Regions from separate parts of the Streptomyces sp. NPDC055632 genome, predicted to be linked through region 2. Evidence: riboswitches for the same ligand, from Rfam matches in the RefSeq annotation. Region 2 holds a riboswitch; the other holds the start of a gene.

Region 1 (4,370 bases), on a different contig from region 2:
GTCCCTCTCCAGGTCGGGGACGCTCTTCCCGGTGAGGGTGGAGAGGATGCCGAGGAGGTTGGAGACGCCGGCCTTGTTCTCCGGGTCGAAGCGGATCACCGTGTCGGTGTCGGTGACGGCGCTCTTGACCTTCTTCGCGGTGACCTTCGGGTCGTCCAGGAGGTTGATGAGGCCCTTCGGCGTGGAGGCCGACTTGCTCATCTTGATCGACGGGTCCTGGAGGTCGTAGATCTTCCCCGTCTCCTTCAGGATGTGCGGCGAGGGGATCGTGAAGGTCTCGCCGAAGCGCCCGTTGAACCGCTCCGCGAGGTCGCGGGTCAGCTCGATGTGCTGGCGCTGGTCCTCGCCGACCGGGACCTCGTTCGCCTGGTAGAGCAGGATGTCCGCGACCTGGAGGATCGGGTACGTGAAGAGGCCGACGGTGGCGCGGTCGGCGCCCTGCTTGGCGGACTTGTCCTTGAACTGGGTCATGCGGGAGGCCTCGCCGAAGCCGGTGAGGCAGTTCATGACCCAGCCGAGCTGGGCGTGCTCGGGGACGTGGCTCTGGACGAAGAGGGTGCAGCGCTCCGGGTCGAGGCCGGCGGCGAGCAGCTGGGCGGCGGCGAGCCGGGTGTTGGCGCGCAGCTCGGCCGGGTCCTGCGGGACCGTGATCGCGTGCAGGTCCACGACCATGTAGAAGGCGTCGTGCGTCTCCTGGAGGGCGACCCACTGGCGGACGGCGCCGAGGTAGTTGCCGAGGTGGAACGAGCCGGCGGTGGGCTGGATTCCGGAGAGCACACGGGGACTGTCAAAGGCCATGCACATCATTCTCTCAGGTGCGGGACCGGTCCCCGCCCGACCGATGCGTCAGGCGCCGCCCGGCCGGTGGGACGGGTCCCACCCGGCCGGTGGGGCGGGCCCCTTCCGGCCGGTGCGACGGGTCGTCCGCGGCCGGTGCGGCGGTTCTCCTCCGGCCGGTGTGTCGGGTCCCGCCGGCCGGTGTGTCCGGGGTACGCGCGGGGGCGCGGCTCCGGTCGCGATGGCCGTGGTCCGTGGCGGATGAGACCAGGAACACAGTGCGCGCGACGGTCCGCGCCCCCTCTCCGGCGGTCGCCGGATCAGCCGGATCAGACGGGCAGGCCCGGGGCCGGGAAGGCGGCCATCAGGTCGGCGACCTCGGCGCGGATCGCGGCGAGGGCGTCCTCGTCGCCCCGCCCGGCGGCCGTGACGCCCCGGTCGATCCAGTCCGCGACCGACGCCATGTGCCCGGTGCCGAGGCCGCGGGAGGTGAGGGCGGGAGTGCCGATGCGGATGCCGGAGGGGTCGAAGGGCTTCCGGGGGTCGAAGGGGACGGTGTTGTGGTTGACGACGATGCCGGCCCGGTCGAGGGCCTTGGCGGCGATCTTGCCGGGGACCTGCCGGGAGGTGAGGTCCATGAGGATCAGGTGGTTGTCGGTGCCGCCGGAGACCAGGTCGAGGCCGCGGGCGAGGAGCGCCTCGGCGAGGGCCTTCGCGTTGGCGACGACGGCGTGGGCGTAGGTGCGGAAGGACGGCTGGGCGGCCTCGCGCAGGGCGACGGCGATGGCGGCGGTGGTCTGGTTGTGCGGGCCGCCCTGGAGGCCGGGGAAGACGGCCCGGTCGAGGGCCCTGGCGTGCTCCTCGCGGGCCATGAGCATGGCGCCGCGCGGGCCGCGCAGGGTCTTGTGGGTGGTCGTGGAGATCACGTCCACGTGGCCGGCCGGGGAGGGGTGGGCGCCGCCCGCGATCAGGCCCGCGATGTGGGCGACGTCGGCGACGAGGACGGCGCCGGCCTCGCGGGCGATCTCGCCGAAGGCGGCGAAGTCGATGGTGCGGGGCAGGGCGGTGCCGCCGCAGAAGATGACCTTCGGACGCTCCTTGAGGGCGAGTTCGCGGACCTCGTCGAGGTCGACGCGGCCGGTGTCCGCGCGCACGCCGTACTGGACGCCCCGGAACCACGAGCCGGTGGCGGAGACGCCCCAGCCGTGGGTGAGGTGGCCGCCCATGGGCAGGGCCATGCCCATGACGGTGTCGCCGGGCTCGGCGAAGGCGAGGTAGACGGCGAGGTTGGCCGGGGAGCCGGAGTAGGGCTGGACGTTGGCGTGGTCGACGCCGAAGAGGGCCTTGGCGCGCTCGACGGCGAGGGTCTCGACCTGGTCGATGTTCTGCTGGCCCTCGTAGTAGCGGCGGCCGGGGTAGCCCTCGCTGTACTTGTTCTGGAGGACGGTGCCGGAGGCTTCGAGGACGGCGGCGGAGACGTAGTTCTCGCTGGGGATGAGGCGCAGGGTGTCGGCCTGGAGCCGCTCCTCGGCGCCGACGAGGGCGGCGAGTTCGGGGTCGGCGGCGGCGAGGGCGGGGTGGGCGGCGGTCCCGACGGTGGTGGTCGTTCCAACGGCGGCGGTGGTGGTCACGGTGGTGTCCTCCGGGCGTGGGCGGGGTCCCGGGGCACTGCGTGAGGCGCGGCGCCACGCGGGACTTCGGTCCCGGGACGCCCAGGCGGGCGGCGCCTCGTGTGGTCTGCCGCGCACGGCTCCCCCGGGGTCGCTTCCCCGTACGCCAGTCGCCGTGCGTGCCGTCAGCGTAGCGGCCCGGCCGTGTCGGAGGTTTCCCCGTCCGGTATGCGAGCGACGATAGGAAAAGGGGGCACATCCACCCCGGGCCGCAGGACGAACGGAGATCCCGTGTCGAGGACAGAAGACGCGATCGCTTCCGCGGAGGCGCACAGCGCCCACAACTACCACCCCCTTCCGGTCGTCGTCGCCTCGGCGGACGGCGCCTGGATGACCGACGTCGAGGGGCGCCGGTACCTCGATCTGCTCGCCGGGTACTCGGCGCTCAACTTCGGGCACGGCAACCGGCGTCTGATCGACGCGGCGAAGGCGCAGCTGGAGCGGGTGACGCTGACCTCGCGGGCCTTCCACCACGACCGGTTCGCCGACTTCTGCACGCGGCTCGCGGAGCTGTGCGGCAAGGAGGCGGTGCTGCCGATGAACACGGGGGCGGAGGCGGTGGAGACGGCCGTCAAGACGGCCCGGAAGTGGGGGTACGAGGTGAAGGGCGTGCCGGACGGGCACGCGAAGATCGTGGTGGCGGCGAACAACTTCCACGGCCGGACGACGACGGTCGTGAGCTTCTCCACGGACCACGAGGCGCGGGACCGCTTCGGGCCGTACACGCCGGGGTTCGAGATCGTGCCGTACGGGGACCTGACGGCCCTGGAGGCGGCGGTCACGGAGAACACGGTGGCGGTGCTCCTGGAGCCGATCCAGGGCGAGGCGGGGGTCCTGGTGCCGCCGGCCGGCTATCTGCCGGGGGTGCGGGAGCTGACCCGGCGGCGGAACGTGCTGTTCGTGGCGGACGAGATCCAGTCGGGGCTCGGGCGCACGGGGAGGACGTTCGCGTGCGACCACGAGGGCGTGGTGCCGGACGTGTACCTGCTGGGGAAGGCGCTGGGCGGCGGGGTGGTGCCGGTGTCGGCGGTGGTGGCCGACCGGGACGTGCTCGGGGTCTTCCGGCCGGGCGAGCACGGGTCGACCTTCGGCGGGAACCCGCTGGCCTGCGCGGTGGCCCTGGAGGTGATCGCGATGCTGCGGACGGGCGAGTACCAGGAGCGGGCGGCGGAGCTGGGCGACCACCTCCACGCGGAGCTGGGGCTCCTGGTGGGCGGCGGCGCGGTGGAGGCGGTGCGGGGGCGCGGGCTGTGGGCGGGCGTGGACATCGCCCCGTCGAAGGGCACGGGCCGGGAGATCTCGGAGCGGCTGCTCGACCGGGGGGTCCTGGTGAAGGACACCCACGGCTCGACGATCCGCATCGCCCCGCCGCTGGTCATCTCGAAGGAGGACCTGGACTGGGGTCTCGAGCAGTTGCGGGGGGTGCTGGCGGACTGAGGGCGGCCGCCCGGTGCCGGGGCGGGACGGCGAGGCGTGCACGGAGGCGCCGCGCCCCGGTGGGCGGTCTCCGCAAACCGCCCACGGAGCTTTCCTACCATCGGTAGCATGGGCAGCATGAGTGGTAGCAAGAAGTACTCGATCAGTCTGCCCGAGGAGCTCGCCGAGACCGTGCGCGCCCAGGTCGGACCGGGCGGCTTCTCCGCGTACGTCGCTGAGGCTCTGGAACAGCGCCTGGCGATGGAGCGGCTGCGTGAGATCGTCACCGACTTCGAGACCGATCACGATCCGCTGACCCGCGCCGAGGTCGAGGCCGCCCGGTCCGTCCTGCGCCACGACGCGGCCCAGGACGGACCGGCGGGCGGGGTCGCCGCCTGATGCCCGGCACCCTGCTCCTGGACAGCGAGGGCCTTTCGAAGCTGTACCTCAAGGACCGGACGGTCCTCGCCTTCGTCCAGGCCGCCACGGAGGAGGGCGTGCGCGTCG
Region 2 (4,370 bases):
GGGGCGGAAGTTCGCCCCGATCGCGACGACCTTGCGGACCAGGTCGGGCCGGGCGGCGGCGACGAGCAGCGCGACGACGGCGCCGTCGCTCCATCCGACCAGATGTGCCGGACCGCCGACCACCCGCTCCAGGAACGCCACCGTGTCGTCCGCCATGTCCCGGTACGACAGCGGCCCGGCCACGTCGGGGGTGTGCCCGTGCGAGCGCCGCTCGGGCAGGAAGAGCCGGTACGCGCCGGCGAGGTCGGGACGCTGGGCGCCCCACGTCTCGTTGGTGCAGAAGCCGCCGTGCAGCAGGACCAGCGGGTCGCCCTCGCCCTCGGTCTCGTACCAGGTCCTGACCCCGGGAAGGTCAGCGTATGCGCCCATGTCGTCCAGGCCCTCTCCGGATCGCCCCCTGATCCCGCCCAGTCTCCGCCGGGCGCCGGAGCGGCGCAAACGGTGGTCCGCGCCGGCCCGCGCGGCGCGCCGGTCGGTGTTCGAACGTCCCGCGAGGGTTCGAACGGAGAAGACGGGGCACCCGGTCATTCCGATCCGGGAAGGGGTGAAGGGGCATGAGCGCAGGGGGGTCGACCACGGCCGTCGCGAGAAGAGCGGCCCGTGGGGACGTGGTAAGGGCGGGTGCCCGGGCGGGCTTCGTCGCCCGTGGAGTTCTGTATCTGCTCATAGGAGTCCTGGCCGTACGCATCGGGCTGACGGGCACGGGCGAACAGGCCGACAAGGGAGGAGCCCTCGCGCAGGTCGCCGAGACGCCGTTCGGAGCGGTGATGCTCTGGGCCCTCGGCATCGGACTCGTCGGGATGGCGCTGTGGCGGCTCTCGGAGGCCCTGTTCGGCAGCGCCGGTCCGAAGGGCGACAAGCCGGCCAAGCGGGCCGTGTCCGCCGCCCGGTTCGTCTTCTACGCCGTCTCGGCCTTCTTCGTCCTGTCCTTCGCGACGGGCAACCGGGACAGTGGCGCCGGCTCGACCGACCGGCAGAGCCACGACATCACCGGACGTCTCCTCGACCTGCCGGCGGGACAGTGGCTGGTCGGCGCGGCGGCGGTGGGCTTCCTGGGCGCGGGGCTGTGGATGGGCGGCCGGGCCGTGATGCGGAAGTACCGCAAGCGCCTGAAGTGGGCCACGATGTCCGAGAAGGAGCGGCGCTTCATGGACGTGACCGGCATCGTCGGAGGCGTCGGACGCGGGCTCGTCTTCGCGGCCATCGGTTTCTTCGGCCTGAAGGCGGCGATCGAGTTCGACCCGAACGAGGCCAAGGGCATGGACGACGCGATCCGCTCGTTCGCGCAGACCCCCGCCGGACCGTGGCTGCTGGTCGCCGTGGCCGTCGGACTCGTCCTCTTCGGGATCTTCTCCTTCGGCCAGGCGAAGTGGCGCGACGTCTGATCCGCCGGCCGTGATCCGGACGCCCCGCACGCATACGCGTGCGGGGCGTTCTCAGTTGCCGTAGCGGCCGGTGTCGACCTCCCAGCGGTGATAGCCGGCGATCCAGGAGGAGAGGCCGTCGACGTACCGGCGGGCGGCCTCGTTCCCGGCCGGGGAGAGACCGAGGAGATCGCAGATCCCGGGGACCCGGGCGGACAGCTCCACGAAGCGGTCGACCATCGCCTGGGCCTCTCGCATCACCTGGGCGGCCGCCTCCTCGGGAGTGCCGCCGATCTCCTCGCGGACGATCATCACCATGTTGGCGACGTCACCCCGGGCGAGCTCCTGCGCGTACGAGTGCACGTCATTGGTGAACGACGGTATGTCGGCCGCCAGTTGGCGCATCAGGCGGAAGGTCGGATGGTGCAGCACCTCCTGCGGCACCTCGAACCGGTTGAGCCGCTCGACCATGTCGAAGAGCGTCTCCATGGCGGCCGTGCCCCGGCGGAGCGCCAGATAGCCCTCCCGGTCCGGGAGCCGCCCGGAGAGCCGGCCGGCGGCCTCCGCCGGATGGCAGGCGAAGTACCACTCCCAGTTGTAGGCGCTCCTGGCCCGCCACCGGGCGGACATGCCGCGCGCACTGCGCTCCCAGAGGTCGGCGAAGGCCCGCTCGACGGGGGTGCGGGCGCCGGGCTCGGGGCCGTCCCCGTGCAGGAGGGCCGTCAATCGGGTGCAGACCTCCGCCACCCGCGCGGGGGCCCGGCCGAGACCGGTGTCGAAACCGTCGTCGAAGAGGAAGTAGAAACCGAGCAGGTCCGCGGCGAGGGCGAGGTCGCCGGTGGCGCAGTCGGGACTGGTGAACGCCGCGAGCCGGGGCACCTCCCACCGTTCGTACACCGCCCGGTCGACGGCCCCGGCGAGCCCTTCGTGACGCCGCAGCCACTCCCGGTGGAGCCGGGCGGCGGGCTCCCGGTCCGGATGGCTGTGCGGCGGGAACGGAAGGTCGAGCACTGCGGCGTGGAACACGTGCACCCCCTGGGCATTGGGCCCGGGTGCCACCGACGCCCCCCGGCGCGATCGAAGAGTACTTGAATTGATCACTAACTGCCAGGAATAACAAGGGGATCGAATCCGGATCCGAACGGCCGGGACCCGACCGGCGGCCGGTCGCGGTGGGGCCCGGGACGGTCAGGGACGATTCGTCCCGCGCGAGCGGCCACCGCCCCCGGAGCCCGACCCGGACCTGTCCGAGACTCGCCCCCGGCCCCTCACGTAGAGTGGGGCCCGGGCCGTGACTGGCGCTTGAGGTGGATCACCACCGTGGAGCGGCCCGGCGGAGCGCCCACCGGCGCGGCCGTGCCGAATGCCGTGCGCCTGGGCGAACCACCGGTCAGAGACGACGCCCAGGAGTTGCCATGTCCACCAGCACCGCCGCCCTCATGGACGGTACGGCCCTCGCCCGCCGCACGGTCGAGGAGACCGCCGCCCGCGCCGCCGAGGTCACCCGCCGCACCGGCGTCACCCCCTGTCTCGCGACCGTCCTGGTCGGCGAGGACCCCGCCTCCGTGACGTACGTGAAGATGAAGCAGAACCGTTGCGCGAAGGCCGGGATCCGCTCCAGGCACGTCGAGCTGCCCGCCACCACGACGACCGAGGAACTCGTCGCCGCGATCACCGCCCTCTCCCTGGACCCCGAGGTCCACGGCATCCTCCTCCAGCACCCGGTCGGCCCCCACATCGACGAGCGCGCCGCCTTCGAGGCCATCGCCCCGGAGAAGGACGTCGACGGCGTGACCACGGCCTCCTTCGCCGCCATGGGCTTCGGCCTCCCCGGCTTCGTCTCCTGCACCCCCGGCGGCATCATGCGCCTCCTCGACGCGTACGACGTCGAACTGAGCGGCAAGCGGGCCGTCGTGGTGGGCCGCAGCGCCATCCTCGGCAAGCCGGCCGGCCTGCTCCTCCTCGGCCGCGACGCCACCGTCACCTACTGCCACTCCCGCACCCGGGAGCTCTCCTCGGTCGTCCGCGAGGCCGACGTCCTCGTCGCCGCCGTCGGCAGGCCGAACTTCATCAAGGGCGAGGACATCAAGCCCGGCGCCGTCGTCGTCGACGCCGGCTACAACCCGGGCAACATCGGCGACGTCGACTTCGCGTCGGCCGCCGAGCGCGCCTCCCTCATCACCCCGGTCCCCGGCGGTGTCGGCCCCATGACCATCGCCGTGCTCCTCGCCCAGACGGTCGAGGGCGCCGAGCGCCAGCTGGGACTGTAGGACGGCCATGACGGGAAGGCGGCAGGGCGCGCGTTCGGCGGTCGTCACGATGCTGTACGGACGACGCCCGGCCGACGGGGAACGCCGGGGCCGCGACCACCGGCCGGCGGCGCGCCGCGCCCGCTGGTTCGGCACACCGCTCGTGCCGCTGCTCGCGGCCGCCGTGGTGGCGACCGCCTTCCTGTCCGTCCGGGGCGGGGAGGACGACGGGAACCCGATGAGCGCGCCGTCCCCCGTCGTCACCGAGGACACCGGCACGGACACCGCCCCTCCCGCGACCGGCAGCCCGTCGCCGGGCGCGTCCGGCGCCGGGAGCACCGACACGCCGGAACCCGGCACGACACGGGACGGCGCGCCGACGACCGCGGCCACGCGGGGCGGCACGCCGACCCGTACGGAGCCCGGAGACCGGACCCCGCGCACGGACGCGTCACCCGTGCCGTCCCGGACCGGGAGCACCCCCTCCGCGAGCACCGCCCCGACCCCCTCCCGCACCCCGAAGGGCGAACGGCGCTCCGGGCGGCCCGTCTCCTTCGAGGCACTGCGCGTGGGCGACTGCTTCGACATCGACCGCGACGCTCCGGGCACCGTCGTCCGGCGCCCCTGCGACACGCCGCACTCCGCCGAACTCGTCTCCCGCCCCCGGCTGACCGGCCGCTACGCCACGGACCGGGCGGTGCGCGAGGCGGCCACGGAACTCTGCCGCGAGCCGCTGCGCCGCAAGGCCGCCCGACAG

Evidence for each region. A riboswitch is a leader RNA that binds a small molecule or an ion and turns the genes downstream of it on or off. The one in region 2 is predicted to bind ZMP and ZTP.
Region 1: linked by a shared signal. The riboswitch ahead of ACWGSR_RS06095 (serine hydroxymethyltransferase) and the one ahead of ACWGSR_RS17725 (bifunctional 5,10-methylenetetrahydrofolate dehydrogenase/5,10-methenyltetrahydrofolate cyclohydrolase) in region 2 are both predicted to bind ZMP and ZTP.

What each region holds. Positions count from the first base shown of each region.
Region 1 is NZ_JBSHHY010000003.1:188,585-192,954, reverse strand. Features, by position in the region: gene trpS (tryptophan--tRNA ligase) at 1-798, opposite strand, end outside; gene ACWGSR_RS06095 (serine hydroxymethyltransferase) at 1,107-2,408, opposite strand; ZMP/ZTP riboswitch at 2,481-2,571, opposite strand; gene rocD (ornithine--oxo-acid transaminase) at 2,679-3,884, shown strand; gene ACWGSR_RS06085 (hypothetical protein) at 4,002-4,262, shown strand; gene ACWGSR_RS06080 (PIN domain-containing protein) at 4,262-4,370, shown strand, end outside.
Region 2 is NZ_JBSHHY010000012.1:70,201-74,570, reverse strand. Features, by position in the region: gene ACWGSR_RS17740 (alpha/beta fold hydrolase) at 1-369, opposite strand, end outside; gene ACWGSR_RS17735 (DUF1206 domain-containing protein) at 555-1,385, shown strand; gene ACWGSR_RS17730 (terpene synthase family protein) at 1,437-2,390, opposite strand; ZMP/ZTP riboswitch at 2,646-2,751, shown strand; gene ACWGSR_RS17725 (bifunctional 5,10-methylenetetrahydrofolate dehydrogenase/5,10-methenyltetrahydrofolate cyclohydrolase) at 2,780-3,634, shown strand; gene ACWGSR_RS17720 (hypothetical protein) at 3,642-4,370, shown strand, end outside.